3 regions of the Paenibacillus sp. RC21 genome follow, and region 3 is predicted to be linked to each of the others. Evidence: predicted binding sites of a transcription regulator. Region 3 holds the regulator's gene; each other region holds the start of a gene.

Region 1 (10,725 bases), on a different contig from region 3:
TGTATTCGATAACCGGCATCTGCTCACCTCTATCATAAAGAACTGTTATTTCTGATCTTTCATTTTTTCTTTGATCGCAGCCAATTCATCTTCTGCGTTCGTGCTTTTCTCAACTTGTGCGAATAAATCATCCAGATCGTCCTGCGTCCCTGCTCTAAGCTCGGCTATAGCCATTGCTTCATCATATGCCCGATTAACCTTCTCTTCCATAGCTTCGAATACGGAATCCTGGCCGCCCATGGCGTTCAATGATTGCTGTACTTTGGCAACCGCCATTTTCCCTTTTAGCTTGATGCGCCGTGCTTCCAACTGGCCCATATCAGACACCAGTTTATCCTGCATTTGTTTCATACTTGCGGCGTTTGATGAAGCCAAGTCATAAGCGGTTTCGAATTGTCCCCGTTTCTCCACCTGCGTTGCCTTTCTCTCCAGAAACTTTCGAGCGTTCTCATCCTTGCCAGCCTCCACTGCCTTCATAGCATAATTCTGAAGCTTTTTGATCTCCGCTCTGCATTCATCCAAAGCTCTTTTCGCTCTTCTCTCATCCGCCAACACCGAAGCGGTTTCCGCTTTCACTCTGCCCAGGTCGATGTTCAGGTTCTGCATGTAATCCTCAATTGTCTTCTCCGGATCTTCCACCTTGTCTAATAAGGCGTTAACATTCATTTTCATAATATCCCTAAATCTCGACAGAATCCCCATCATGGTCTCCCTTCGAAAAGACTGCATTCCTACCATATAATACATCAAATTCGGAAAAAAGGGTTCATTTCCCTTTCCAAATCCAATAACAGGCACTTTAACGCCATCATTCAATACCTTTTCCTAAATTTTCCAGTTCATATGAACAGCCTCCTTTACTATTTTCATATAAGATAACACCTCGCCGCTGCATAGGCAAAAGTACAGCTAACCAAATCAAAAAAAGTACCTGATCCCCGTGGAAATCATACTTTAAGACACGGGGGGCAGGCACTTGCACCGCAGTAACTAATCATATATTCCACTTCACACTTGCTTGTCCTGTATAATGTTGAAGTGGACTTTATTTTTTATTTCAAGCTTTTCCATACCCAGTTTTCTACTTCTGGTAAGTCGATGCCTTCTTCACGAATGTATTGATTATGTTTCTTAACCATAGCATCCATTTCAGCCACAATGCTTGTGTACTTCCCGGCGTCAGGTAAGTTTAGAACAGCTTCCTTCACTAAGTCAAAACGGTCCATTTGATTCAATACACGCATATCAAATGGGGTCGTAATATCACCATTTTCACGGTAACCATGCACATACAAGTTATGATTGTGACGATCAAAGAACAGATCTTTGATTAGACCTTCATAGCCATGGAAAGCGAAAACAACTGGCTTTTCCTTTGTGAAATAATGATCAAACTCTGCGTCAGATAATCCACGAGGATCTATTTTTTGACTTCTCAATCTCAATAAATCTACCACGTTGATAAATCGAATCTTCAGCTCAGGCAATTTCTCATGCAAAATGGAGATCGCAGCTAAGCTTTCAATCGTTGGTTCTGTACCGGCAGAAGCAATGACAAGATCAGGTTCTCCACCTTGATCTGTACTTGCCCAGTCAATGATCTTCAACCCTTTATCCACCAATTCTTTCGCTTCATCAGCAGTAAACCATTGTGGACGTGGGTGTTTAGACGAAACGATCAAATTAATCTTTTGACGGTCGTTTAAAATGGTGTCAAAAACAGCCAACAATGAATTGGCATCAGCTGGCAGATACTCCCGGATAAATTCCGGTTTTTTATCAGCCAAATGACCTAACAAACCTGGATCTTGGTGTGTATACCCATTATGATCCTGTTGGAACACCGTTGAAGTTGCTACGACATTCAATGATGGGATATCTGCACGCCATCCTTGATCCGTTGCTTTACGTAACCACTTGAAGTGTTGAGTAATCATTGAATCAACCACACGCAGGAAGGCTTCATAACTTGCAAAGAAACCATGACGACCAGTCAACACATAACCTTCCAGCAAGCCCTCTGCTTGATGTTCGGATAATTGGGAATCAATAACACGACCATAAGAAGACAAAAATTCGTCATTAGGTTCAATAATTTGGTCCATCCATTGGCGTTTGGTTACTTCAAAAACAGGAGCTAAGCGGTTAGACATCGTTTCATCAGGTCCGAAGATTCTGAAATTACGATTTTCTTCATTTAAAAGAACCACATCTTTAACGTATTTCCCTAAAACCGACATATCCTGTGCAATGACTTTACCAGGAACAGAGTTATCCAGTGTATAGTTACGGAAATCTGGTAAATGCAAGTCTTTAATAAGGTTACCCGCATTCGTAACAGGGTTCATCCCCATTCGTTTATCGCCTGTAGGTAGAATTTCGGCAATCTCAGGTTTTAAACGGCCATTTTCGTCGAACAATTCCTCTGGTCTATAGCTATTCAGCCATTCTAATAAAGCAGGTGCGTGCTGCATATTTTTTTGGTCAACAGGAATTGGAACTTGATGGGCACGGAATGAATTTTCATTAGGTACGTTATCCCATTCTTTTGGACCCGTCCAGCCCTTAGGTGTACGGAAGACAAGCATCGGCCATGCTGGGCGAGTAAGGTCATTGTTTTCACGCGCATTCTTTTGAATAGCTTCAATTTTTTCGATTACGGTATCCAATACTTTTGCCATTTCTGGATGCATTTGATCAGGATGCTCACCTTCAACAAAAAATGGTTCCCAACCCAAGCCTTTGAAATATGAGGTCAATTCTTCTTTCGATTGACGAGACATAATCGTTGGGTTACTAATCTTGAAGCCATTCAAGTGTAAGATTGGCAGCACTGCACCGTCAGTAATGGGGTTGATAAATCTGTTAGAGAACCACGAAGCGGCTAATGGGCCAGTTTCAGCTTCGCCATCACCAATAACAACAGCCGAAATCAAATCGGGATGATCTAAAATGGCACCCACCCCATGAGAAAGGGAGTAACCTAATTCTCCACCCTCATGGATAGATCCAGGTGTTTCAGGAGCGGCATGTGAAGCAATACCGCCAGGGAACGAGAATTGTTTGAATAATTTCTTCATACCCGGGATATCTTGTGTAATTTGCGGATAGATTTCAGTGTAGCTTCCATCGAGATATGAATTTGAAACCATAACCTGGCCGCCGTGACCAGGGCCTTCAATGTAAAGCATGCTCAAATCATATTTATTAATAACACGATTTAGATGTGCATAAATAAAGTTTTGGCCAGGAATGGTGCCCCAGTGTCCAATAGGCTTAATCTTTACGTCCGAATCTTTTAATGGTTCTTTTAACAAAGGATTATCTTTTAAATAAAGTTGGCCTACCGAAATGTAGTTCGTTGCACGCCAATATGCATCAAGTTTTTCCAAATATGCTTTAGATGAGTAATCTACTATTACAGGTGATAATGACATGATGTCCACTCCCTAAACAATTTTGTTTGTAATTTATTCCGGAAATTTCATCGACATGTACATCATAACGCTGCGTCGATTAAATTCAACCTTTTCAACAAATGATACGGTCCAATTTTGTGAAATTTTGAACATAGTATGAAATATAATTAAAAAGACAGTAAAAAAGCTCTTACATTAAAATAAATGGAAATTTTAACCACGTTTTTTTATTACAATCTATCCATAGTATGATCAGATTTTTTTTTCAAAAGCATAAAAAAAGACTGGAAATTTTTCCAGTCTCATCGTTAATGAACCGATACGAAGGTGTTGAATTTCAAATATTTGTAATGGAATCGCATATGAGAAAATTCAAATGGCGTGCCATTATCTAAAAAGAAAACACCTTCCATGATGCCTACGGGCTCATTTTCCTTCAAATGCAGTAGTTCTTGATCGTCTGCTTGGGACGGCTCTGCAAAAATGGATAAAAAAGATTTAGTGACGGCCAGGTTCCGCGAGTCTTCCAAATAATTAAAAATCGACCCCTCGATAATCGTCTGATTTAAATTTTGGACAATTTTAATAGGGATATAGCCCGTTTCAATCATAAAAGGATCATCATCAAACAAACGTAAGCGAACAATTTTGTAAACAAAATCATGAGTCTCCAAGAATAAATCGCGTTGTAATTCTTCTGTTGGTGGAATGACCTCAAAACTCAATACTTTGATTTTAGGCTTTTTACCATGCATTTGAAAATTATCAGTGACCCCTAGATTAGAGCCTTCGTAGTTAAAGATAGATTCATTCCTTATGTATAATGGATTAATAAATGTCCCAGAACCGCGCTTCTTGAAAATAATTCCTACATTCTCCATTTTAGTCAGAGCACGTTTAATGGAACTACGACTCACCTGGTACGTCTCGCTAAGACTACGTTCATCTGGTAATCTCATATCTGCAAACTTACCAGCAAAGATTTTCATCTTAAGATCGTCAATAATTTGCTTATAGACAAATTGTGTCATATCGTACTCCTCTTCCAGGTCTTCTATAACTTCATATAGTTTACCATAACTTGTTCTTTCCATCTCATGTTTGTTTACGTATGTAGAGTGAGCCTTCATCTGATAGCTTGCTTTTACTATACATCTCTATGCATAATACCATGATTGCACATACATCATACCACTGCAATGCATCATGTTCATGCAGAGTATGATCCTTTCTCTCTTTAAGGGCAGATAGTCATCCCCTTTCAACCCCAAAGAGCGACGACACCGACGAAAGCGTCACCCTGCGCCAAAGTCGGTACCGTCACTTTTCTACCTGAAACATTTAGAAGGGCACTTGATTAGAATATCCTCTTTGTTTCTCTAGTCTTGATTCAGTCCAAGCGAATTCCTTCGAACGCATTCATTACTAATTGCTGCACATAGGAATCGTCTAATGGATCACCAGTTACCAACAATCGATAAAAAATCGGTCCATAAATGAGATCTGTGCTTAATTCAATATCGAGATTTTTCTTCAATTCCCCACGCTCAATCCCCCGCTCCATAAGAAGCCTGGCCTCGAGCCGCCGAGGATGGAAATACCGCGTCCGGTATGCCTCCGATAATCCTGAATCAAGCTGCCCTTCACCTATTAACTCCGTAATGATTTTACCCTCCCGACTTGTCAAGAACCGAACTAAATTCGTAGCATGAATGAGAATATCATCTAATACAGAACCCGTGTCGGGTACGGGCAATCTTGCTATGGAAGCTGACAGAAAACCATCCATCACCACGGCAGCCTTGTTAGGCCACCATTTATAAATGGTCGCTTTGCTAACTTTGGCTCGTTCAGCAATTTTTTCCACCGTAACCGCTCCAAAGCCATGCTCCAACAGTAGATCATAGGAAGCGGTAAGGATAGACTTTTGCGTCTCGACATTACGCGGACGTCCTCGTTTACTCTGCACTGGAACCCCCCTTCCTCTTAGATGTAAGTAAATACAAAAAAACTGTACGTTCAGTATATCAAATATCAAGTGAAAATAAAACGAATTTACCTATTTACAAAACCAAACGTTCAGTATATTATTTGATTATCGAATTAATGAACTATACGTTCAGTATTTATTTTTCCCTAAACAATTACGAGGAGGATTATCATGCAAAGAGAACAACAAGCCATAGAAAGTAACCGTATTTCAAATTGGATGATGTTTCTGTTGGCGGCCGCATGCGGCCTTATCGTCGCCAATCTTTATTATGCTCAGACCCTTGTAGGGCCTATCCATGTTGCTATGGGCCTTTCTTCCACAGCAGCGGGCTTCATTGTCACTTTAACTCAAGTCGGTTATGTTGTGGGATTGCTGTTTATCGTACCGCTCAGTGACATTATTGAAAATCGACGCCTCATGGTCGTATCGTTAGTGATTACAGTCGGTGCATTGCTCGCAGCCGCATTCGCCCCCAATGCCCCGTTGTTCCTGACCGCATCTCTGTTCATTGGAATTGGATCGGTGGTAGCCCAAATCCTGGTGCCATATGCCACGTACTTGGCATCTGAAGAGCAGCGCGGCCGCGTTGTCGGGAATGTAATGAGTGGACTGTTGCTAGGCATTATGTTCGCACGACCAGTGGCAAGCTTTATAACCAGCATCTGGGGATGGCAGGCCGTATTTATTTTGTCAGCAATTGTTGTGACGCTGTTGACGGTTCTGCTCTCGCGAGCTCTTCCTGAACGCAAGCCTGCGCCTACAGTATCTTACGGTAAATTAATTTTCTCTCTGGGCACTCTTTTAAAACAAACACCTGTATTGCGCCGCCGTGCCCTATATCAAGCCTGTCTATTTGGAGCCTTCAGCCTATTTTGGACTGTCGTTCCTCTACGATTAGCGGATGATTTCGGAATGTCCCAGCAAGGTATTGCATTGTTTGCTTTAGTAGGCGTGGGCGGTGCAGTAGCAGCTCCGATAGCCGGAAGATTGGCTGATAAAGGCTGGAGCAAATTCTTAACCGGGCTAGCCATGATCATTGCCGCCTTGTCTTTTTTGCTAATCTATCTTTTTCAAAACCATTCGACAGTTGCTCTTGTACTGCTCTTTGTCTCAGCGATTACACTGGATATGGCCGTATCGGGAAATCTTGTACTTGGGCAGCGTGTGATTTACTCCTTGGGAAGTGAAGCGAGGGGGCGTCTGAACGGACTCTTCATGTCTATTTTTTTCGTAGGCGGTGCCATTGGATCATCGTTAGGCGGTTGGTCTTATGCGCAAGGAGGTTGGAATTTCAGTGCTCTCATTGGGGTCGCGCTGCCGTTGCTAGCTTTGCTTTACTTTTTCACTGAGAAAGAAACGAATGGAGACGCACGAAAAAAAACTTCGACAAAATAACCATACAACAAAAAGTTAACCCCTGTTCGTCTGAGTAGTTAAAGATACACATGACGAACAGGGGATGTTGTGTTCTAAAGGTTCATAGTCTTTTATTTAAGTATTGCATCGATGGAATATGAGCCTGCCCCTGTCAATGCGATACCGATTACGACTGCAATCAGAACCAACGGGTATTCATAGCCATTAGCTGTTGCCCAAATTCCGTTTTGGCCATGTACTTTGAAAATCGCCCCAAGCATAGTCAGCGTAATGAACAATGCAGCCAATGGAGTGAGTAGTCCCAAAGCAAATAGGACTCCTCCCAGCAATTCCATCAACCCAGCGGACACGGCCATGAATACTCCCGGTTTAATTCCGACCGATTCCATCCAACCGCCAGTACCTTTTGGACCATAGCCTCCAAACCATCCAAAAAGTTTCTGAGCTCCGTGCCCGACCAACAACAATCCAACCACCAAACGTACCAGTAACAATCCACTTGCCAACATAAAAATCACTCTCCATATAATATTTATTTTAAGATTATTTAATTAAAGATATTGGATAAAATTAAGTTCATTGCTGCACTATTTGAGCCTGTTCTTTTTTTAGTTTTTCAGGAGTAATATCGTCTCCATGCGGATCATAAATAGTAGCATTCAGGAGAATGCTTTTTATAGAACCCCGAAATATTTGAAGGTATTCTTTGCGAAGATCAGTTTGTTCAATTTTTTCAATTTCAGTTAACCCGACTTCTTTTTCTTTTTTTGCAAGCTGATTAATTCTTTTTAAAATTGTAATCATATCTATACCTCCATATTTAATTGTTTTGATCAGTTATATCTTTAATTTATTTATCTTGATATAAAGATATAACATTTTTTTATTCGTGTCAATACTTATTCAAAAGAATAGAAGATCATCCCTTGGGCTGCTTACAGAGAAAAAGAAAAGCCAGCCATCACAGAGGATGCTCTGCGACAACTGCTTTCTGGCTTTCAGGGCCACATCCCCAGCCGCAACCTTCCTGAGATCAAGAAGTTCATCGACAGCTATGTAGAAAAGGTGATCGTCTACATGGAAAACGTAGAAGTCATCTTTAAGCTACAAGTAGTCACACTTTTCATCTCACCTGAGTCACGAAAAATTTTCAATTGAATTTTATATATTTAGCGAAATAGGAAAGTATAATAATAGAAAAATGTAGGAAGTCAAAACATAGGAGGAAATCATGGGCCGACTAGTTCATTTCGAAATTCATGTAGATGACATGAAACGTGCTAAGAAGTTTTATGGCGAGGTATTTGGATGGACATTTGAGGATTGGAGTGATTATGCTGGAACGCCTTATTTTGGAGCTGTGACAGGCGATGCAAATGAACCCGGAATCAACGGAGCCTTGATGCAACGTCAAGGTGCTTCCCCCCAACCCGGCCAGGCTATGAATGGTTATGCATGTACTATGGGAGTGGAAGATTACGATTCTACTGAAGCAAAAATTCTTAATCTTGGAGGCAAACTTGCACTGCCCAAGCATGCACTGCCTGGAATGGCATGGCAAGGGTATTACATGGACACAGAAGGGAATATTTTTGGTATTCATCAGCCAGATGAGCATGCAAAATAGAGTTATACAATCGCATAGACAAAAGCACCACCTCACACGGTCGGGCTTTTATATGTTCGTTCAAGATGCGATAGAGCAGCCTGTTAGTAAACAATACAGCTACGGAAAAGGACCTGAGCATTCATCAGACTTAGAGCAAGTCAAGGCACAGAATCCATCATAAACGTGTGCAGATCAATTCACATTCAAACAAAACTAAATAAACCAGTCGCCGGTTCAATTCCGGCAACTGGTCACTTAAACTTGAGTGTGTTTTGATCCCTGTCTCATCAATGGGGGGTAGTCCCGCAGTACATCTTTTTTTATCATAACAAGCCAAAACTCATCAGATAATCTATTCCAATTCCATGTAATAAAGATTTGTAGGATTATCTTTTGTAATGGTATGTGCGCCAGGAGCAAGTGATACGCTGACAATACCATCAGTCATTGGATAATCGGTTCCATCAACCTTGATTTTTGTTCCGTCTGCTGAATTAAACACTAATGTTAATGTTGAAGCTTCCGTAGTAGTAAACCCAATACTGGTTGAGTTCTCGATTTTTAAGCATTGAGTTAGAGTCACACCATTATACTCCACAGTTCCCTTGTTTGCCGAAAGATCCCCTTTAATATCAAAGAAGTCGTTGTTAGTTCCAGCTATGGTAAAGTTATGAACTTGTTCTCCGGGTGTTGGTACCGGAACAGGAGTCGGTGTTGGTTCTGGGGTTGGTTCTGGTGTCGGCTCCGGTGTTGGTTCCGGCGTTGGCCCTGGTGTTGGTTCTGGCGTTGGCCCCGGTGTTGGTTCCGGTGAGATTGAATTACCCCCTACAGATACAAGTTGAGTTGTGTAGCTTTTTATTTTAGCCATTAGAGCTGAATTGAGTGCATACGACGTGTCATCAACGGAATTATCAAATTTCCATGTAAAGTCTCCGTTATTCAGGCGTCCAGCTTTTGCAGTAACAATTTGTTCAACATCGCTTACGTTATCAATGTCAGCACCGTTTACTCCAATATCGACGCTTGTATCAAAGTTGTTATAAGCTGTTCCTCCTTTTAATGCTTTGTATGAGCTTGGTACGGTTTCATTTCTCGACGAAGCTAAATACGCATCAAAAGAGTTTTCATTTGCCAGAGCTGTCCCGTTATTGGAGTTTGCATAAATCAGACTGGCAGCATCAACTATACTATTGTTGTAGGCCTTAATCACACCTCCGTTTTCTCCCGAAAATGTACCTTCCCCTAAAGCATCCGTACCTTGCAAAGAACTCAGCATTGGATATTTAGCATGTCTAAAATAATTAGATTCTACAAAGGCTGAAGCTCCCATTGTAGCACCGACACCATATTTTGAGACTCCATCAAAGAAGTTATTATATATATGAACAGATGCCACTCTTATACGTGGATGACGGGAGTCTGAATGATCAAACCAGTTATGGTGGAAGGTGACAAAGAATTCTGACGATTCACTTAAGCCGACCAGAGCCGATTTTCCTGAATCCCAGTAGTGATTATAAGAGATTGTAATATACGTCGATCCATTTTTAACGTCTGTGGAACCATCTCCCTTTGCTTGGTCGGCATCTCCTCCTGCAGATCCATAGAATACATCATTATTATGCACCCAAACATTTGCATTTCCTGTATCCATTGAAATACCGTCATCAGGGAACAACATCACACCCAGGTTTCTCACTTCCACATTTCCAGCATATCTAAGAAGTATTCCCCATCCGTAAGCATAAGCATCGTCTCCGATACCTTCAACCGTCATATTCATTTCCGAATAATTTTTTTTGCCTTTTACTTGAAGATATCCACTGCTATTAAGTTGTCCTCTCATATCATCTTCTGTAACTTTCCCAATAAATCTGATTGCAAGTGGTGTTGTATCATAGCCTTTTTGTCTTAATGCCAAAATCTCGCCTAGACCAACACCTGTTTGAACACGACCTGAGCTATTGATTTTCACATCGAGGGTCACTGTTTGTGCAGTCTTGGATGTTACATAAAGAACTTGGGCACCATTCTTAAGTGTTCCGTCTTCATTATAAGCACCCGAGCCTGTACCATATAGCGATTTTGATGAGAAAGCAAATCCAGATCTATCATATGACGCTACGGATAGCTTATTTGAAACAGCGCTTACCGTTGAACCCCCTGGTAGCCTGGCTTCAACTTTCATTACATAATCTCCAGTTGCAAGACCTACGGCATCAGCTCTCCAATAGGAAGGGTATTTTCGAATTAATTCACTATCAATTTGTTGGTAGTAAGAATCTGGCGCACTTACAGGTTTAACATATACATTATACCCCTCCGCA
Region 2 (10,725 bases), on a different contig from region 3:
CTGGCGTGGGAAATGGGCCGTGAATCCATAGATGTACTGATGGAAAAGGCGATTGCAACCGAGGAAATCGAAAGCTATGCCGAAGCAGCCCTAAGTGTAGCCGAGGTTCAGCGAATTGACCGCATCCGTGCCCGTGAGCACGGTCATTACATTATTGTGGATATCCGCGCTTCTGTGGATGCCTCCCTGACGATTCAGCAGGGACATGATATTATCCGGCTGATCAAAGGGGCCGTGATGAAGCAGGAGCCGAGGGTTTACGAGGTGCTTGTGCATCTTAATCCATGGTACGCGGACACTCCTGACAAAGCTAACCTGGCGCCGCAAGAACATAAGAATAACAGCGTGACAGACAAGGAAAACTACCATTAGTCACAGGTCAATCGTGTACGCTGAACAGACGACGCGAATTGACAGATAACTTGCAGGGAGGGTATGCTTTTATAAGCTGAAAGATGTTGAATAAAAGCGAGGTTACTCGAAAATATGCGAAAAATATTAAAATGGCTGGGCATTTCTGTGACTGCGGCAGTTCTTTTGGTGGGCGGATATTATGCTTACTCTATATATCATTTTACAAATCAAATTTCGGTCGCTACCGGTCAGGATTCGAAATTTAAGCCGCAAGCACAAAGCCAGTCCCCAACGAATGTACAGCCTGTAGAAGTATCTCTTCCCCCAGAGTGGGATGGGAAAGAGAGAGTGAATATTTTGCTGCTGGGCGGCGATTCACGCGGGGAGGATTCAGGACGCTCTGACTCTGTTATGGTTGCTTCTGTTGATCCGGTCACGAAGAAGGCTACGCTCATGTCCATCCTGCGTGATACGTACGTTGATATTCCGGGCCATGGGCAAAGTCGATTGAATGCTGCATTTTCTTACGGCGGGCCTGATCTGACCAGACAAACGGTGAGCGGCCTGCTCGGCATACCGATCCAATACTATGTATACACGGATTTTAACGGCTTTATTGCGCTGGTGGATTCTGTGGGCGGTATTGATTTGGATGTCGAAAAGGATATGTACTACACTTCCAAAGCAGACAAGCACCAGTTTGATATTGATTTGAAAAAGGGAATGCAGCACATGGACGGTAAAACGGCCTTGCAATATGTGCGTTTTCGTCATGATGCCACTTCCGATTTTACGCGTACGGAGCGGCAACGCAAATTTATTACCGAGCTGGGTGGCAAAATCCAGTCGACCTCGTCTCTGATTAAGCTGCCAAGTATTTTAAACAGCATCTCTCCATATATTGAAACGAATCTGAGCACAACGGAAATGCTGCAACTGGCTTCATTGGGCTTTAATATCGACGCCAAAACGATCGCGAAACAGCAAATTCCACCGAATGAGCTGGTGCGAGAGACAACGGTTAAGGGGGCACAGGTGTTGGGTGTGGACCAGAGAAAGCTTAAGAACTTTGTACAAAATATGTTTGAGCAAGAAAACAAACCTGTGACCACAACGACGGATTCCGCTGCAACCAAGACAAACGATACTCCATAACATTCCAAAGCAAGCAAAGTCTGTATGCTGTCGTACAACTTTGTTTGCTTTTGTGTTTATTCGGGTATAACCTTGTATATTTTGATCTAAGAATATATCTTAACGATATGAAGGGTCATTACACTCATTTGCTTAAAGAGAAGGGGAATGTCATGTGGAAACAACTCCGGCATGGAAAGACCGATTCAAAAAGTTTTTTCTGAACAACAAGTTTGTGTTATTCCTGCTGGTACTGCTGCTGATCGGCTTAAATGTATTGGTGCTTACCAAAATTTCGTACATATTTACCCCCGTTATTGTGCTGCTGAAAACGATCATTCTCCCAGTCATTTTGTCCGGAGTTTTGTACTATCTGTTCAATCCGCTGGTTGATGTACTGGAGCGCAACAAGGTCAAGCGGATATACTCCATTATTGTGCTGTATTTGCTCATCATAGGGATCATTACCATCGTGATTACATCGGTAGTGCCCGTGATCCGCGATCAGATTCAGGGATTGATTCAAAATGTGCCTGCATATAGCGAGCAAGTACAACAACAGTTTGAGAAATTAATTGGCAGTGACTTCGTGAACCAGTTCCAAAACACGATTCAAATCAATCCGTCGGAGCTGGCCTCCAAAGCTTCTGAAAAGTTATCTGCCTTCATTAATAATATCTGGGCAAGTTTGGGAAGTTTTTTGGGTGTAGTCACAGAAACGGTGCTTGCGATCGCTACGGTTCCATTTATTCTGTTCTACCTGCTGAAGGATGGACGCAAGCTGCCACAGTCGGTGCTGAAGATGTTCCCGCCTATGTTTCGTAAAGAGACTGATCGCATTATGACCGAAATGAATCATCAGGTCAGCTCATATATCCGGGGGCAGATTATTGTCAGCTTCTGTATCGGGGTGCTGTTGTATATCGGCTACTTGATCATCGGACTGGACTATTCTCTGACGCTTGCCGTCATTGCGTCCTTTACGAGCGTTGTTCCTTATTTGGGACCTGTGATTGCCATTACGCCTGCATTAATTGTAGCTTTGGTAACATCTCCGGTTATGCTGCTCAAAATGGTCATTGTATGGACAGTCGTACAGCTCATTGAGGGTAAATTTATTTCTCCGCAAATTATGGGCAAGTCTCTCCGGGTGCATCCAATCACGATTATCTTTGTCATTCTGACGGCGGGCAATCTGTTTGGAGTGGTAGGGATTATACTGGCGGTTCCGGGCTATGCTGTATTGAAGGTTATCGTCACACATCTGTTTAGTTTCTTTAAAAAGCGTTCTCATCTTTATGAAGCGGATAAAGTGAAGGCGAGCCTCAACGAAAAATAAACATTTCCAATTCCTGTGTGAAATCAATTTTTCAGGGTAAATCAAATTGAGTCCTCTTGGGTAACTGTGGCTTCTCGTGCTATAATTAATGCCTATTCTTATTCCCAAACAGAAAGGTCAGACTTTATATGATAAAACTCAGCATTCTTGACCAATCTCCGGTATCGGAAGGCATGACGCATGCGCAAGCATTACAAAAGACCGCTGAGCTTGCTATAGAGGCGGAGCGCTTGGGCTATCATCGCTTTTGGGTATCAGAGCATCATGCTGCCTCTAATCTTGCTGGTTCCAGCCCGGAGGTATTGATTTCGCATCTGGCCGCTCGTACCCGGGCAATTCGAGTGGGATCAGGGGGTGTGATGCTGCCGCATTACAGCGCTTATAAAGTAGCGGAAAACTTCCGTGTACTGGAGGGCTTGTACCCGGGGCGCATGGATTTGGGCCTGGGACGTGCCCCGGGAGGCATGCCAATCGCTACCAGAGCCTTGCAGGAGGGCAAAATTAGAGGTGGCGTCGATCTGTACCCTGAGCAGTTGGATGACCTGCTAGCTTATTTGCATGATAGTACAGGCAGTGAGCATCGCTTCGGCTCATTACAGGCGATGCCGCTCGTAGAAACCGTGCCAGAAATGTGGCTGCTAGGCTCCAGCGGCGACAGTGCAGGGCTTGCAGCCGAACGCGGCGTGGGCTTCGCATTTGCGCAGTTCATCAACGGCGAAGGCGGCACAGGAGCGATGAAGGAGTATCAGGAGCATTTTAAGCCTTCGCAGCATAGTGACCGTCCACGTTCGCTTGTCGCTGTATTTGCTATCTGTGCGGATACCGAAGAGGAAGCCAACCGATTGGCTTCCAGTATGGACCTGTCCCTGGTGTTGCTAGAGCAGGGAATGCGTTCCGCTGGCACACCTTCCGTAGAAAAGGCATTGGCCTATCCGTATACGCCATATGACCGGATGCGCATCCGCGAGAATCGCAAGCGTATGGTGGTTGGCTCACCCGAGCAGGTGAAGCACCAAATTGAGCAATTGAGTGAGGCTTATCATACACAGGAAATCATGGTGGCAAGTATTATTCATGACTTTGACGCCAAGTTGAAATCCATACGTCTCATGGCTGAAGCATTTGGGCTGCGTTCTGTACAGTCTTGATGTTGTCTGCCGGATATTAGAAGATCACAGCTTTGAGGAGCTGTGGTCTTTTTTTGTGAATTTTCGGGTCATTTTCCGTGAAATGATTCCTATGCTAAGGGAATATGCCAATCAATACTTGATAATGATTATCAATATCTTTATTATATAAAGATAGAATGAAGTTTTGATGAATAACGTGCGTTAAGCCCGTGACTATATATTAGATAAGGGAAAGGAATGATTCCGAATGTTTCGTCTGAAAACGGCTAATCTGGATATTGCTTATGAAGATCGGTTGATTGTGGAGGATCTGAACGTTGAAATACCGCAAGGGAAAATCACAGCATTGGTGGGCGCAAATGGCTCCGGCAAGTCCACCATTCTGAAGACGATGGCTCGCATCATGAATCCTAAAGGCGGCAGCGTTCTGCTCGATGGTAAATCCATTCATAAGCAATCCACCCGGGAGGTAGCGAAGCAGTTGGCTATTTTGCCGCAAAATCCGACTGCACCGGAAGGATTGACTGTGACGGAACTGGTATCTTACGGACGTTTCCCCTATCAAAAAGGCTTTGGCTCTATGAAAGCAGATGATCGTAAAATGGTAGAGTGGGCCATTCAGGTGACAGGAATGAGCGAGTTCCACGATCGCCCGATCGACCAGCTTTCTGGCGGGCAGCGCCAGCGTGCATGGATTGCCATGGCGCTTGCGCAGGATACGGATATTTTGTTTCTGGATGAACCGACTACCTTTTTGGATATGGCGCATCAATTGGAAGTGTTGCATTTGTTAGAGTATTTGAACACTTCGGCTGAACGTACCATTGTCATGGTCGTGCATGATTTGAACCATGCAGCCCGGTACGCCCAGCATATGATCGCGATCAAAAAAGGGAAGGCCGAGGCTGTAGGAACGCCAACCGAGGTCATGTCCCCTGACGTGCTGCGCGAGGTGTTCGGTATTGAAGCAGATATCGTAACAGATCCTCGTACAGGTGTACCGCTGTGTCTTCCATATGCTTTGGCCGGACAACCAGCGGTAAGCCAAGCCGCAAAGGGATTGAAACTGGAAGAGAATCAACTGGTGGGCTCCGTTTCCGAGCGGCGTGAAGCCAGACCACAGGTAGCGGCAAGAGGATAAAGGAGACCTAATGAAACCACTGGATTATGATCAGCTTGAGCAATTAGCGCGAATAGTGACAGACACACCTGAAGATGCGGTATACTCCGGGCCCGTGGCAGAATGGCTTGAACCGGATAAGCTTGGCTCTGTGATGGAGTATTATGGTGAGTTGCTGCGTGCGGAAGACGGCTTGACCACAGCCGTTTATTTTGTAAACCAGCTGCGAGGTCTTGTGTTTGCTCAGCATTTTATGGTGTCTTTGTGTGAACGCCGTCTCGATCTGTCCGTTTCCAATCTCAGATTTCATATTTGTTATCAAGGGAAATATCCCGCCATCAGCTTTCAGGTCATCGACCAAACAGAGCTGGACAACAACAGGCAAGACGAGCATCATTCATCCGGTCAAGCGCAGCAGGTGTTGCGTGACTTTTACAGCTTGCAGATCAGACCGATACTGGAGGCGATGGCTTCGGCAGGAGGTGCATCTGTTGGACAGATGTGGGGACAATTTCCGCTGACTTTGCTGTATTTTAAGGATAGAGTCCAGCCATCGCTAACCGATCCACAGGATGTGGAGCATTTTGAACAAGATTATGATTATGTGACACGGGAGCTGGAGGGAGAGGTATTCGGGCGTAAAAGAAACCCGTTTACGGTTCGTCTTGTTGAGCTGGATAACCCTTACCGTCCCGGTGAGAAGGCATATATGAAACCGTCCTGCTGCCAATATTACAAGACAGGTGGAGGTCAGCGGTATTGTTTTGCGTGTCCAAGGATGTCTGTTTCAGAACGTGAAGAACGCAGACTCGAAGTGGTGGCGTCTCGCTAAAGTCGAGGGATGTTGGCGTGTCTGTCTCGTTTTGGGTAAAATAGGTGATGAAACTTAAACCAAGCGAAACAAAGGAGGGTGCTATATGTCTGTCTATTCACATCATGCCGTAACACCAGCGAATCAGGAGGTTCCTCTGGATACCTACACCGGTAAGGTGCTGGTCATCGCGAATACCGCAAGCAAATGCGGACTTACCCCGCAATATGGGGATTTGCAAAAGCTATATGATGAATATAAGGATCGGGGACTGGTTGTATTAGGCTTCCCTTGTAACCAATTTGGCGGTCAGGAGCCGGGCAGCAGCGAGGAAGCGGCTGAATTTTGCCAACTGAATTACGGGGTTAATTTCCCGGTATTCGCTAAAGTGGACGTTAACGGTCCGGATACAGCACCTCTGTTTGAATATTTGAAAAAGCAGCAGCCTGGAGAGCAGGAAGATGGCACGATTCAATGGAATTTCACGAAATTCATTGTGGATCGTGAAGGTGTGCCTGTGGGGCGCTTTGAACCCAAGGAATCACCAGAGGCGATGAAAGCGGCTATCGAGCAACTCCTGTAATAGCTTCCAGCTTAGTCAGAAATATACGTTTAGATAAGGTCGAATCTTCGTTGTTTTCCGAGATTCGGCCTTTTTTCGCTTTCTGTATTTCACATTTGATTGTTCGTTGCAGTAGCATTTGGAAGCCTGATAAAAAGGCATAATCAAGCCCCATACGGGAAAAACTGAATGAAGCAAAGAGGCGTTGCAGCAAACGACTAACGTTGTATCTTCCTGACTTTAAAAAATGTGGACAAATTGTGAATATCATAAATAGCTATTGTAATGTGAAAAATATCACACTATAATAAGTGCATGAAGTGAAATAAATCACAATCAACAAAGTAGTTACGTGAAACAATTCACAATTATTATACATTTTATGCCCACACCAAGGAGGAATTCAACATGAAAGTAGCAGTTATCGGATGTACACACGCAGGTACGGCAGCCATCGTCAACACAGCCAAATGCTATCCAGATGCAGAAATTACCGTTTACGAGCGTAATGACAATATTTCGTTTTTATCCTGTGGTATTGCACTGTACGTAGGTGGTGTCGTCAAAGATCCGCACGGATTATTTTATTCTTCCCCGAATGAACTGGCTGAGCTGGGTGTCGTGACCAAGATGCTTCATGAGGTAACGAATGTCGATACAGCAGGTAAAACGCTGCAAGCACGCAATCTCCAAACAGGAGAAGAATTCACGGACACCTTTGATAAATTGATTGTAACTACAGGCTCGTGGCCTATTATTCCGAAGCTGGAAGGTATTGAGCTCGATCATATTCTGCTCTGCAAAAACTATAATCATTCCAATGACATCATTGAGAAAGCCAAGCATGTACAGAACATTACAGTTGTCGGAGCCGGATATATTGGTGTTGAGCTGGTGGAAGCTTTTCAAATGAACGGTAAGAACGTTACGCTGATTGACAGCGCGGATCGTATTTTGAATAAATATTTGGACCCGGAATATACAGACCGAATTGAAGGTTCCTTGAAGGAACATGGCATCAAGCTGGTGCTGGGAGAAACAGTGAGCCGTTTTGAAGGAAGTAACGGTAAGGTGAATAAAGTGGTTACATCCAAAGGAGAATATGAAACAGAGCTTGTTATTCTCTGCATCGGCTTCCGTCCTCAAACGGATCTGCTTAAAGGTCAGGTAGACATGCTGCCCAACGGCGCGATCATTGTGGACAATTATATGCAAAGCAGCTGCCCGGACGTATTTGCCGCAGGCGATAGCTGTGCAATACGCTACAACCCGACAGGCAAAACGGCTTATATTCCATTGGCAACCAACGCTGTTCGTATGGGTACGCTGGTGGCACGCAATTTGGTTCAGCCGACCATTGCCTATATGGGAACACAGGGAACTTCGGGTATTAAAATTTATGAAGATAATATTGCAGGAACAGGTTTGACGGAAGCGGCAGCAGCGGACGAAGGCATGGCTGTAGAGGCTGTAACCATTGAGGACAGCTACCGTCCTGAATTTATGCCAACCTCGGAAAAGGTACTGCTGAAGGTTGTATATGAGCAGGAAACACGGAGAATTGTCGGGGCACAAATTATGTCGAAGGTAGATTTGACCCAATCGATTAATACCCTGTCGGTGGCGATCCAAAATCATATGACCATTGATCAACTGGCCTTTGTGGATTTCTTCTTCCAGCCGCATTATAATAAGCCTTGGAATTTCTTGAATGCAGCGGGTTTGCAAGCATTGCCGCTGATATCTGAACGGAAGCCAGTTACCGTATAATTCATTTTGTCTGTGACATTGTTCATAAGTTTGTCAACAATATGAGACGTACAGATGAATCCTTATAGTACAATATAGAGAGCATAAGGATTAGGGGGTAAGTGATTTATGGATTTGTTTTATATCCTTTTTCTTGTAGCCGTGGCGCTGGTAGGACTCGGAGGAGTTATTTGGTTCCTGAGGGCAGTTGAAAAGGAAGAATATAACTAAATCATAGGCACTTAGTGGCGCGGTAGATGCAAGAATACACGAAAAACAGTCCTTTATCCAAGGGCTGTTTTTTTAATATTCATTAAAGTGATTTTTTTCACAAACAAAATCACTGATTTTAAATAAAATATGAGAGAGAACATTCGAGTGAAAAGATGTTAAAGGAGCGGAATATATGGCAAGTTATAAACCGGGGCAGATTGCTGAAAAGACGGTGGAAACAGGAGTGGCCAAAGCGAACAATCCATGGACTGTGGCAGTGGTATTGGGATTTTTGGCAGGTGCATTTATTGCGCTTGGATTTTTGCTGGATATACGTGTTATCGCAAGCGCGCCCAAAGAATGGGGAAGTATTGCTACTTTTATTGGAGCAGCCGTGTTCCCTGTAGGTCTGGTATTGGTATTGATCGGAGGCGGAGAATTGCTGACCGGTAATATGATGGCTGTGCCACTGGCGAGATGGGCAGGACGGATCAAGACCGGGGCGATGTTCCGTAATTTGGCGATTATTACGCTTAGTAATTTTGCGGGCGCGTTGTTTGTTGCCTTTTTCTTTGGTCATGTGCTGGGTTTAACCGAGACAGGACCTTATTTGGACAAAGTGGTGGATATGGCGGGACACAAGCTGCATGAAAGCTTTTTGCAATCGTTTATATCCGGTATTGGATGTAACTGGCTGGTAGCGCTGGCTGTATGGCTGGCGTATAGCACGGATTCGATCGGTGGCAAAATTATGGGGATCTGGTTCCCGACGATGGCCTTTGTAGCTATCGGATTCCAGCACGTTGTAGCCAATATGTTTCTGATTCCGGCGGCTATTTTCGCAGGTCATTTTTCATGGGCAGATTATGTCATGAACTTCATTCCGGTTTGGCTGGGGAATTTGGTGGGAGGAAGCATGTTCGTAGCTGGAGCTTACTGGTTGGCATATTTGAAAAAGCCTCATTCCGCTGTACATTCTGTGAATGATTCATCTCAGGCATCTTCATCTACTGCAACAACTCCGTTGAGTGACCATGCTTGATTAAGCAGCGCTTTGGAAAAATGGGAACAAAGTAAATCCGCCATGACAGGTCCGGGGGAACGAAACCTGTCATGGCGGATTTTTTTGGGAGTGGTCCATGATTTGGCATGGAGGATGAGTGTGCTCTCGTCCATAATGCCTTGATCTCTTTTACCCTTGGTATTCATTACTGAAACAGGTATTGTCAAAAATAATATAGAATATTAGAAATCCGTTTTGCTGTGAGCAGCAAGCGGATTTTTTGAGCTTTGTGGACGGATTTGGGTTGGAAAAATCCTTCTCTTGCCATAGGACATAGCTGTATATATGATAAGAACAGTGTAATTTTTGGAAACGGTAATGGAAAGGAGCATCAACATCATGGATCATCGCAACAGCGCGTCTCCTGAGGCTGTGCTTCAGCAAGACTTGCAAGGGAGGCAGCGAGTGACGGAGCGTACGGACGGTATTTTTCCGGCTGTATGTCCGCTGGATTGCCCGGATACGTGCGGGCTCCTGCTTCACAAGGAAGATGGAAAGATCGTCAAGGTGACCGGTAATCCGGATCATCCTATTACGAAGGGGGCCATTTGCAACAAAGTTCGCAATATGACGGAGCGAGTGTATGACCCCGAACGGCTGCTCTATCCGTTGAAGCGTGTAGGTCCCAAGGGGCAAGGGAAGTTCGAACGAATTAGCTGGGAGGAGGCAGTGGATACCATTACAGGCCGCTTCAAGGAACTGATTCGCACGGACGGACCGGAATCTATTCTCCCCTACAGCTTTTACGGCAATATGGGCGTGTTGAGTGTGGACGGGATGGATCGCCGTTTTTTCAATGCGCTGGGTTCAAGCCAACTGGACCAGACGATTTGCAGTGTGGCTGGGAATGAAGGCTGGGCATCCGTCATGGGTTTTAAGGGTGGCACCAGTCCGGAGGATACAGAGGATGCTGACCTCATTATTGTATGGGGTGGAAATGTCATCAGCACCAATATGCATCAAGTGGTATTGGCTGAGAAGGCACGTAAAAAAGGTGCCAAGGTGATCGTCATTGATGTCCACCGCAATCGGACAGCGCAATGGGCGGATTGGTTCATTCCGCTCTACCCGGGAACGGATACTGCGCTCGCGCTGGGTGTTATGCACGTACTGTTCGAGCAAGGGCTGACGGACGATGAATTTTTGCGCCGCTATACGGTCGGTCATGAGGAACTGCGCGAGCATGTGAGGGCATATACCCCGCAGCGGGTCTCACGTATTACAGGTGTGCCGGAGGCAGATATTATTCG
Region 3 (10,725 bases):
AGTGTCTTTTTTGGCTGTTCGGACCTTTTGATGACGCAATTGTACAGGCGTTCATAAAAGGTTATTTTTTGTGCCAAAAAAAGATGGAAGGGAGCCATATACCATGGCAGGCAAGCAAGCACTGAATATTGTGAAAGTGAAAAAAATGAAGCAGGAGGGCATTCCGCTCAGTATGCTGACCGCCTATGATTATCCCTCGGCTAAAATAGCCGAAGAGGCGGGAATTGACATGATTCTCGTGGGCGACTCGCTGGGCAACGTCGTTCTCGGCTATGATTCGACCATTCCCGTAACACTGGATGACATCGTATATCATTCCCGAGCGGTAGCCAGAGGCGCGGAGCATACGTTTATCGTAGCGGATATGCCGTTTATGACATATCACAGCAGCGTATCGGAAAGCCTTCAGGGGATCCGCCGGCTGATGCAGGAAGGACACGCGCATGCTGTCAAATTGGAGGGCGGTGCAGAGATTGCCGACGTCGTAAAAGCGACTGTTCAGGCAGGCGTACCTGTACTTGGTCATATCGGTCTTACACCACAGTCGGTCAATCAGCTTGGCGGCTACCGCATTCAAGGCAAGGACGAAGCGGACGCACGGCGGCTGATGGCAGACGCCAAGGCGCTGGAGCAGGCGGGTGCCTTTGGCATCGTGCTGGAGCTGGTGACTGAGGAAGTGGCAGCGGCTATTTCCAAAGAACTGTCTATTCCGACCATCGGAATTGGTGCAGGACGCGGATGTGACGGTCAGGTGCTTGTTTATCACGATCTGATTCAATATGCTTCGCCTTATTACAACAAACGTTTTGTCAAAACCTATGCCGATGTCGGCGGCTTGATTCGTAGCAGCATTGAGCAGTATGTGAGCGATGTGAAGGGACGAGCCTTCCCGGCTAAAGAGCATGTGTTCAGCGCCGACGACAGCGTTGTAGAGGCTCTCTACGGACACAAGAAAGAGCAGGCAAAGGTGCAGGAACAAGAGGAACAGGCTAAGGAAAAGGTGGAATCTCGGTCATGATTATCGTAAGAGAAGTGGCTCAGCTTCGACAGGCAGTTGCTGAACGTCGGCAGCTTGGTGCAAACGGAGAAAAAGCGGAATACGGTTCTGCTACTACACAGCAACATAAAGTCGGCTTTGTGCCGACGATGGGGTATTTGCATGAAGGCCATGCGAGTCTAATGCACAAAGCGCGTGAAATGGCAGATACGGTGGTACTCAGCATTTTTGTAAACCCGATTCAATTCGGGCCTAATGAAGATCTCGACAGCTACCCCCGCGATGAAGAGCGTGATTTGGAGGTGGCGCGGCGTGAAGGTGTGGATATCGTATTTTTGCCAACTGTAGCAGAAATGTATCCGCAGCCAACCCGTACGAAAATTCGCGTATCCTCTTTAACGGATCGGTTATGTGGTGCTTCACGTCCAGGGCATTTTGACGGTGTGACCACCGTGGTTGCCAAGCTTTTTAATATGGTAGGTCCTGATCTGGCCTTCTTCGGCATGAAGGACGCGCAGCAGGTAGCGGTGCTCCAGCAGATGGTGACCGACCTCAATATGAATGTCACCATCGTTCCTTGCCCCATCGTCAGAGAGGCCGACGGTTTGGCCCTCAGCTCGCGTAATGTGTATTTGAGCGCGGAACAGCGGGAGCAGGCGTTGGTACTGTCACATTCACTGCGTAAGGTGCGTGAAGTGAGCGAAGATGTTGTGCAGAACACGTTTACGATCCTTCAGTTATACCAGATGGTGGAGTCCACCATTACTTCTTCACCTTTGGCAGACATTGACTACATTGAAATCTTAACCTTTCCCGGTCTGGATCCCCTTCCTCCCAAGCAGCGGCTAAGCGATGTTGAAGAAGACATCATTGTAGCGCTGGCTGTAAAGTTTGGGAAAACCCGACTGATTGATAATATGAGAATACAGAAGGCGGAGGTGCTTTCCCATGTTTAGAACGATGATGAAATCCAAAATTCACCGGGCGACGGTTACTGAAGCCAACCTTAACTATGTGGGTAGTATTACCATTGATGAGGATTTGATGGAGACCTCTGATCTGCTGGAGAATGAAAAGGTTCAAATTGTGAACAATAACAATGGAGCTCGACTGGAAACTTACGTTATTCCCGGACCGCGTGGTAGCGGCGTAATTTGTCTCAACGGCGCAGCAGCGCGTCTGGTGCAGCCTGGGGATACAGTCATTATTATTTCCTACGCTTCTATGTCGAATGAAGAGGCCAAAACATACAAACCGACCGTTGTATTCGTCGATGAACATAATAAACCGGCCCAAACGGCCAACAAGGAAGTACACGCCACGATCATGTAATGAATGGGAGTGCGGATGAAACCCGCCCTTTAAGCGAAAAATGTGAGTGTATTAATCCATCTTTCGTAAGGGCGGGATGCACATGTTCCAGCATGTATTCGCAGAAATGAACAGCATGTTAGATGATATCGTGAAGCATTACCCATCAGCCCAGGGCTCCCGCAGGCAGGAGTTGCTACAGCACTGGAGTTTGCTGCGGAGAATGAGTGACGGAATTATGGATGAATGGCTGGCCTTTGAGGAAAAAATGGTTCGACTGCGGACTGCTGGTTTTTCCGCTGAGTCCGGTATGTCTGACACGGAGCTATCTGAAAAGGAACTGCCTGAAAAGGAGTTGCCAGCCTTTAATCGGGGTCAAGGGTATTACCGACTGCTTATGTATCCTGAGGCCATCCGTCAGTTTGAACAGGTGCTACAGCATTTTCCAAACAGCTGGCAGAGCCGTATGTATATGGGGATGGCGTATTTTCAACTGGAGGATACAGCGGAGGCTGTGAGCCATTTTCAGAAGGTGCTGCACCTGACAGAGCAGACCGGGCTGAAAGCGGTCATCTATAATGCTTTGGGCTGTCTTATGGCGAAGCAGGCTGATGTAGAGGAGGCGCAAAAATGTTTTGCTCTCGCGCATCAGTTCGATCCTGCGTTACCCGAGCCGCTGCACAATATGGAAGCCTGTTTGTCCGGTGCCGAAATGCTTCGGTACGACAGCTCCATGATGACCTGGCTATAGTTGTCAGACACCGATCGAGACGAGGCATGCCCACCTTCCCAGGCGGTGTGTGCATCGTCTTTTTTGGCTGTCTTAATTTCCAAACAGGCGATCTTCTGCTATGCTGTTATACAGAGTTATTATTTTTGTATGTGTCAAAAGAAAGGATTAAGTTGAATGAAATTTGCGGTATTGGATTTTGAAACGACAGGCACCCAGTCCGCGGATGACATCATTCAAGTCGGACTTGCAATTATAGATCATGATAACAGCATTTCCCGTATTTACGGTTCTTATGTGAACCCTGGCAGATCCATTCCGCCTTTTATTACCGGGTTGACCGGGATTACAGACGATGACGTCAAGGATGCTCCTGCCCTCGAAGAGATGATGATGGAGCTAGTGCCTATGCTGGACGATGTCGTGCTGGTCGGTCATAATGTGGCGTTTGATTTTAATTTTTTGCAAAACGCTTTGGATCGGTGCGGGTACTTGCCGTTTACTGGCAGAATTTTGGATACGATGGATTTTCTGAAAATCATGTTTCCATCGCTATCTTCCTATCAGCTGGGTTTTGTTTCTTCTGAGTTCGGGCTGGCGCATGACCGACCTCATCAGGCAGACAGCGACGCGTTGGCTACGGCTGAGGTGTTTTTAAAATGTCTGGATGAGCTTCACGCGCTGCCTTTGATTACGATACAGCGGCTCAGCGATTTGTTCGCGGAGGAAGACAGTGACCTCGGATGGTTTTTGGACGGGGTGCGTGAAGACAAAGAGCATGATCCTATTCAGGATTTGGAGGGTCATCAGTTTTTTCGTCAGCTTGCGCTGAAGGTAGAGGATTGGACGGAGCTAAATGCCCCTCGCAGAGAGGACGACCCCAATCCGCTGGCAGGCGTTTCCTTTGAGGAATACATGGATGATGTGCGAGACAATTTACGTTCATCCTTGAGCCAATATGAGGAACGCGAAGCGCAGACGCAAATGATTGAGGGTGTCAATCAGGCGCTGAGTGAGGACAAGCACCTGTTGATCGAGGCGGGTACGGGGACAGGCAAGTCCCTCGGTTATTTGCTCCCTTCGCTATATCACAGTGTGAAAAATGGACAGCGAGTCATGGTTAGTACGCATACGATCAACCTACAGGAGCAATTACGCGAGCGTGATATTCCGATGCTGACCAAGGTGATCCCGTTCCCGTTCCGGGCTGCCATTTTTAAGGGCCGGGGACATTATTTGTGTCTGCGTAAGTTTGAACATAAAATAAACAGAAGAGACTTCGCAACGCCGAAGGAAGATTTAATTACAGCGGCCCAGATGATCGTCTGGCTGACATTGACGGAAACCGGTGATGATGAAGAACTGAATCTGAGCAATCGTGGCGGAGATTTTTGGGAAACGGTGGCCAGTGATTCGGAGTCCTGTCTTGGGCGTTCTTGTCCATGGTTCCGCAAATGCTTTTATCATCGTGCGCGCCACGAGGCGGGAATAGCCGATGTGGTCATTACGAATCATTCGAAGCTGTTCACGGACGTAAAAGCGAGTCATCAGCTGTTGCCGAGCTATGAGCATCTGGTGATTGATGAAGCGCATCATCTGGAGGAAGTCGCTGGTAAGCACCTGGGAATGCATATGAAATATTTCACACTCGTGCATACGCTGACCCGGTTGTTCAAGGACAGCAAGAACGGACAATTGCCTTCGCTGCGTCAGCAGTTGGCAAAGTCGGGGCATGAGAAATCGACGGATTGGGCTTCTACCATCGACCAGATATATCCACTCGTGCTGGAGGTCAAGGAGACTTGGGATCTGCTGAGCGACAAGCTGTTTGGTATGCTGCCGGAGCGAAGTGATGCGACACCGGGCGAAACAGGGCAGTTTTCTTCCCGTCTCAAGCCGTCGGCCAAGCCTGCCAAGTGGGATCAGGCTGCTGCGCTGGAAAATCAGGTTTATGTAACGTTGAGCGAAATTTTGCGCAAGGGCGACAAGCTGATGCTCGACGTGAAAGAAGAACATGACGATTATGCGGCTGACAGCCTCATTACAGATATTACGGGGCTGCTTAAGGATTTGGCAGGCATTAGGGAAAGCTTGCGCTTTTTCATGCGGATGGATGATGAGACGACCGTATATTGGCTCGAAGCGAGCGGGCAATTCCGCAGCAAGTCGCTACAATTTTATGCGGTGCCCGTCGATGTGAGCCGCCAGCTGAAAGAAATGTTTTTTGACAAAAAAAGGAGCATTATTCTGACGTCTGCTACCTTGTCGGTGGATAAGTCGTTTCAGTACATGACCGATCAGCTCGGCTTGCAGGAGGCCGCAGATCAAGGGCGGCTGATGACTACGCAGCTCCCTTCACCCTTTAACTACAGGGATCAGGTGTTGCTAGTCATTCCAAGGGATTTTCCGAGCGTGAAGGGCAGTGTAGGAGATGAGCATTTTGTAGATATGCTCGTCAGCTCGCTAGGTTCGACTGCCCAAGCGACGCGGGGGAGAATGCTCGTTCTCTTTACCTCCTATCGCATGCTCCGGCAGGTGTATGAGCCGCTTAAGGAGGCGTTAGCATCCAGCGACATCACCGTGCTGGGGCAGGGCGTGGACAGTGGGAGCCGCAGCAAGCTGACCCGACGTTTTCAGGAAGCCAAAGCTTCTGTGTTGCTGGGAACCAGCAGCTTTTGGGAAGGCGTCGATATTCCGGGCAAGGCGCTGACGTGTCTGGCTATCGTCCGCTTGCCGTTCCAACCGCCCAATCACCCGCTGCTGGAGGCTAAAAGTGAGCTGCTCCAGCAGCAGAAGAAAAATCCTTTTATGAAGCTGTCTGTTCCACAGGCTGTCATTCGCTTCAAACAGGGATTTGGACGTCTAGTACGTACCGCGAGCGACCACGGGGTTGTTATCGTTTACGATACGCGTGTGATTGAATCCTATTACGGGAAGCACTTTTTGTACTCGTTACCGGGACCAAAAATGGAGCATATGCCGACGGAGCAAATGGTGCCCCGTATCGCCGAGTGGCTCCAATCCGCCCCGGAGACAGAGGCATAACGGACGGACATCTTAACATGTCCGTTACAATTAGGGGGAGCATGTATGAAATCAGATAAAATTTCAGAGGCTGTCGTACGGAGGTTACCCGTATATTTACGTTATCTGAATGCACTGCACAAACGGGAGGTGGCTACGGTCTCTTCCCAGGAGTTAGGACAAAGACTGGATTTGAATCCGGCTCAAATTCGTAAGGATCTCGCGTATTTTGGAGATTTTGGCCGTAAGGGTATCGGCTATGATGTTACTTATCTTATCGAGAAAATACGCCATATCCTGAAAATCGACCAGCAAATTAACGTGGTATTGGTCGGAGCAGGTAATCTGGGGCAAGCCCTTTCGAATTATAATGCTTATTTAAAAGACAATATGAAAATTGTAGCAGTATTTGATGCTGTGCCAGATAAGGTCGGAACCAGGATCAATACGCTGGTCGTACAGCCAATGGATGAACTGGAAGCGACCGTGAAGGAACAAAACATTCGGATCGGGATTATTACCGTACCGGATTTTGAAGCGCAGAACGTGGCTGACAGGCTCATAAATAGCGGGATTGGAGCGATTTTGAACTTTGCGCCGACCACTCTCAAGGCACCAGCAAATATTCGAATACATGCCACAGATTTTACAACAGATTTGTTAAGCCTCGCTTATTATTTGGAAGACGGAAAGGAAGATATGCAACATGACGGTGAATAAATGGATGATTAAAAACGGCTCTTTTGCCGTGAACAGATCGGAAGCGGGGGTAATCCACGGCTATATGATCGTGGAGGACAGCCGCATTGCCTATATTGGCGAGACTTTGCCAGCGGGTGAGGAAGAGACGGAAGCGATTGATGGTAACGGGCTGCTGTTTTTACCTGGCCTGATTAATACACATGGTCATGCGGCGATGTCCCTGCTGCGCGGGTATGGGGACGATCTGGCTCTTCAAGTATGGCTTCAGGAAAAAATGTGGCCGATGGAAGCCAAGTTTACGTCTACGGATGTGTACTGGGGTACGTCCTTGTCCGTGCTGGAAATGCTGAAAGGCGGTACAACCACCTTTTTGGACATGTATGATCATATGGACGAGGTGGCTCGTGTAGCTGAAGAGTCCGGCATCCGTGCCAGTCTGATGCGTGGAGCGATTGGATTATGTTCGGAGGAAGAGCAGCGGATCAAGCTGGCTGAGGCTGTGAATTTTGCGCGTAATTGGCATGGAAAAGCAGACGGTCGCATTACGACTATGATGTCTCCACATGCGCCGTATACGTGTCCGCCTGCGTTTATCGAAAAATTCGTGCAGGCTGCGCATGATCTGGACTTACCGTTGCATACGCATATGTCCGAAACCATTGCCGAAGTAGAGCAAAACGTACGCGACTACGGCTTGCGCCCGGTTGCGCATTTGGATAAGCTCGGCTTTTTCTCCCGTCCATCGCTTGTTGCCCATGCTGTTCATTTGAATGACGAAGAAATAGCTTTGCTGGCTGAACGTGGTGTAGCGGTTTCGCATAATCCGGGTAGCAACTTGAAGCTGGCGAGCGGTGTGGCAAGAGTGCCTGATCTGCTCCGTGCAGGCGTTACCGTCTCTCTCGGAACAGACGGTCCCGCCAGTAACAATAACCTGGATATGTTTGAGGAAATGCGTCTGGCTGCACTCATTCACAAGGGAGTATCTGGGGACCCAACCGCAGTTCCTGCGGGTGAGGCGTTGCGTCTGGCAACGGAGTACGGAGCGAAGTCGATTGGCTTGAATGAGGTAGGGGCGCTGGCAGCAGGCAACAAGGCTGACTTTATCGCGCTCGATCTCAATCAGGCTCATTTCTTGCCGCATACGGATCTCATTTCTCATGCCGTATACTCTGCAAGCGCCAAAGACGTGGCCCATGTATGGGTTGACGGTCGTCAGGTTGTGAAAAACGGTGAGTGCCTGACTATGGATGAGGAACGTATCAAGCATGAGGCACAAGCCGCCTTTGAAGGGCTGCTGTCGCGCTAATTCAGGTGTCACATCCCCTTAGAGAGGAAGCACAGGTTTGAAAAATAAGAAAAAATGGATAGTGGTCGCCATTCTGGCCGTCATACTGGTCCTGGTCAGCATTTTCTGGTATTATTCCTATGTTACTCAAGATCAGGTGACTGAGAGAAATGCCGCTATCGTAAAGGCCAAGCAATCGGGTGGTCTGGTTACCACGACTCAGACGTGGAAGTCGGTGTGGGATCAGGTATACTGGGTGGTACAAGGGAAAAATGCTCAGAATGAAAATATTATGGTGTGGGTCCCTTTTCAAAAGGTGGAGGGTCAACCTAATGTGCCTGTGGCAGATAATAGTGGTGTTCATACCGAGCTACTTAAAAACGGAGTCGACGAGCAAAAAATGACAGCCATGATCCAGCAGCAGCTTCCGGGTATAGATATTGTAAGGCTTGAGCCGAGTGTGTTTAACGGTCAATATGTGTGGCAGTTGTTTTACGATGACGGCAGTCATCATTACTATACCTTTTATCGCTTCTCGGATGGGGGATCGATGGGGGTAAAGTATACTTTGCCTAATAATTGAGCTGGGTGAAGAGTGGCTGATGGTGGTGTGAGAGCGCTGCGTGGTCCATTTGAGCTTACGATCGCTGTTGCCGACGGATTTTTTTCGATTAGATTCTTATGGGGAAAATCCGTCGGCAAGCATATGCTTCCGAACCGAGCTTTCTTTCAGAAAGCTTTCAGGCGAACGCTTCGCTTCTTCAGATTCAAATGGCCCACTCCGCTGGCTGATCGCGATGGAGTTACTCCAAACACCACTCTTTCTATGGGAGTTGGGGGGTAGGGGGCACGGACGCCGCTGCGCTTGTCTCCGTTTTGGGTTTTACACCAAACTAATTCTGTACGAACTGGAAAATCGTTTTTACTAAAAAAGATATGTGAAATTAGAAGACATTGTCTTATAAAAGAATGTGTAGTTTTGAATCATTGAAGACTAAAAAGACGTAAAGCGATATTTCTCGCATTTGCGTCTTTTAGTTTTTTTGTTTGGGTAAGTGTTTATTATAGTATCACTTGAATTTCCCTTAAACAGGTTAAACATGAAGTCTATTACATATATCATAATATTTTTTTCCTTAAAATGGTTTAATTATAGGTGCAGACTAACGTAACCCATAATTTTGTGGCTATGTTATCATGACTACTTATACAAAAAGGAGATTCATGAACATGGGTAAAGTGAATGGGAAAGTTGCATTAGTAACGGGTGGAGGTCAAGGGATTGGACGGGCTATTGCTTTACGCCTCAGTCAAGATGGCTTCGCAGTGGCAATCGTGGATTTGAATGAAGAAACGGCCCAAAGTGTTGCTGGTGAGATTACAAAGGCAGGAGGGCGCTCGCTTGCGCTTAAAGTCGATGTTTCCAACCGGGATCAGGTTTTTGCGGCTGTAAAGGAAGCATCTGAAAAACTCGGTGGCTTTGATGTCATTGTAAATAACGCGGGGATTGCTCCCGCCAAGCTATTGGAGGATGTCACGCTGGCTGATTTTGACAAGCTGTTCCACATCAATGTGACCAGTGTATTATGGGGCATTCAGGCAGCAGCCGCCAAGTTCAAGGAACTGGGTCATGGTGGTAAAATCATCAATGCCTCTTCTCAGGCAGGCCATGTCGGTAATGCCAACCTGGGTATTTACTCCGCCACCAAATTTGCAGTTCGTGCCCTAACACAAACCGCCGCTCAGGAATATGCCCAATACGGTATTACAGCTAACGCCTACTGCCCCGGCATTGTACAAACGCCAATGTGGAGTGGCATTGATAAAGAAATTACGGCATCCAAAGGTGAAGCTACTGGCGATGCGACCAAGGAATTCGGCAGTAAAATTGCCCTGGGCCGTCTTTCTACACCGGAAGACGTATCTGCCTTCGTATCCTTCCTGGCAGGCCCTGATTCCGATTACATGACAGGACAATCCCCACTGATCGACGGTGGCATGATGTTCCTTTAAAAGATTTAAAGGTTGTATTATGACGCAATTATGAATCCTTTTTAGATATAGTGTAAGGTTGCAATATGAGAGCTAAAATGCTGTATGAGAATCTTTTCTTACACATAAAAAGAAGTAGACATCACAACAAAAAAAAGACGTAAATACGATAAAATTCGTATTTACGTCTTTTTAACTCACTCCGCGAAGCTTGGCTGAAAGCCAGCAAAGCATCTTTATCTACCCAACTTCTCTCCTAAGGCAAATTCATCTTTATGGCTGTGCAGTAGCGGAGTGGAGGATTTGAATCTGGAGAAGCGATAGCGTTCGCCTTTGCCGCCGGATTTTCCCCATAAAAATCTAATCGAAAAAAATCCGGCGGCAACAGCGATCGTAAGATCAAATCCTCCACATAGCGCCTCCCCTCCCCACCACCATAACCAATGATTTTGCCCAACCGCAACTCCCCCACACATTGCCTTCGATATTAGATATACGTTATGATATAATATAATTTATAAGTGATAGACAAAAATGATAGAAAAAGACTTGCTGATCACTGTAGATCATGCAGTCTGGTTTATGTGTTGACATTCGTCCCGTTTCTTCTGTGTTTTACATTTTGAGAGGAGGATGTTATTTGAAATTACGTGCAGTTCCTATCGTTGTTGCGGCGGTTCTGGC

What was found. The regulator Rex, encoded in region 3, represses fermentation and respiration genes when NADH is low (regulators of the CRP and FNR family bind a similar motif). The targets are predictions, from matches to a motif close to TTGTGAAATATTTCACAA.
Region 1: ABIA61_RS21630 (phosphoketolase family protein) is a predicted target of Rex. The motif match lies at 3,555-3,572, and genes of this name have one in related genera.
Region 2: ABIA61_RS14585 (formate/nitrite transporter family protein) is a predicted target of Rex. The motif match lies at 8,516-8,533, and genes of this name have one in related genera.

The regions. Positions count from the first base shown of each region.
Region 1 covers NZ_JBIYCS010000008.1:44,527-55,251, reverse strand. Annotated here, with positions in the region: gene ABIA61_RS21640 (TFIIB-type zinc ribbon-containing protein) at 1-19, opposite strand, end outside; gene ABIA61_RS21635 (PspA/IM30 family protein) at 46-702, opposite strand; gene ABIA61_RS21630 (phosphoketolase family protein) at 1,053-3,437, opposite strand; gene ABIA61_RS21625 (GntR family transcriptional regulator) at 3,728-4,450, opposite strand; gene ABIA61_RS21620 (TetR/AcrR family transcriptional regulator) at 4,810-5,388, opposite strand; gene ABIA61_RS21615 (MFS transporter) at 5,581-6,807, shown strand; gene ABIA61_RS21610 (DoxX family protein) at 6,900-7,298, opposite strand; gene ABIA61_RS21605 (DUF896 domain-containing protein) at 7,366-7,593, opposite strand; gene ABIA61_RS21600 (VOC family protein) at 8,021-8,416, shown strand; gene ABIA61_RS21595 (pectate lyase family protein) at 8,751-10,725, opposite strand, start outside.
Region 2 covers NZ_JBIYCS010000004.1:226,656-237,380, reverse strand. Annotated here, with positions in the region: gene ABIA61_RS14625 (cation diffusion facilitator family transporter) at 1-372, shown strand, start outside; gene ABIA61_RS14620 (LCP family protein) at 487-1,509, shown strand; gene ABIA61_RS14615 (AI-2E family transporter) at 1,664-2,827, shown strand; gene ABIA61_RS14610 (LLM class flavin-dependent oxidoreductase) at 2,956-3,975, shown strand; gene ABIA61_RS14605 (ABC transporter ATP-binding protein) at 4,205-5,098, shown strand; gene ABIA61_RS14600 (hypothetical protein) at 5,109-5,909, shown strand; gene ABIA61_RS14595 (glutathione peroxidase) at 5,995-6,471, shown strand; gene ABIA61_RS14590 (FAD-dependent oxidoreductase) at 6,859-8,220, shown strand; gene ABIA61_RS14585 (formate/nitrite transporter family protein) at 8,606-9,454, shown strand; gene ABIA61_RS14580 (hypothetical protein) at 9,406-9,621, opposite strand; gene ABIA61_RS14575 (molybdopterin-containing oxidoreductase family protein) at 9,815-10,725, shown strand, end outside.
Region 3 covers NZ_JBIYCS010000002.1:206,726-217,450, reverse strand. Annotated here, with positions in the region: gene panB (3-methyl-2-oxobutanoate hydroxymethyltransferase) at 104-1,018, shown strand; gene panC (pantoate--beta-alanine ligase) at 1,015-1,953, shown strand; gene panD (aspartate 1-decarboxylase) at 1,946-2,329, shown strand; gene ABIA61_RS06085 (tetratricopeptide repeat protein) at 2,412-3,059, shown strand; gene dinG (ATP-dependent DNA helicase DinG) at 3,216-6,083, shown strand; gene ABIA61_RS06075 (redox-sensing transcriptional repressor Rex) at 6,129-6,782, shown strand; gene ABIA61_RS06070 (amidohydrolase) at 6,769-8,070, shown strand; gene ABIA61_RS06065 (cell wall elongation regulator TseB-like domain-containing protein) at 8,108-8,632, shown strand; gene ABIA61_RS06060 ((S)-acetoin forming diacetyl reductase) at 9,280-10,062, shown strand; gene ABIA61_RS06055 (hypothetical protein) at 10,278-10,517, opposite strand; gene ABIA61_RS06050 (hypothetical protein) at 10,682-10,725, shown strand, end outside.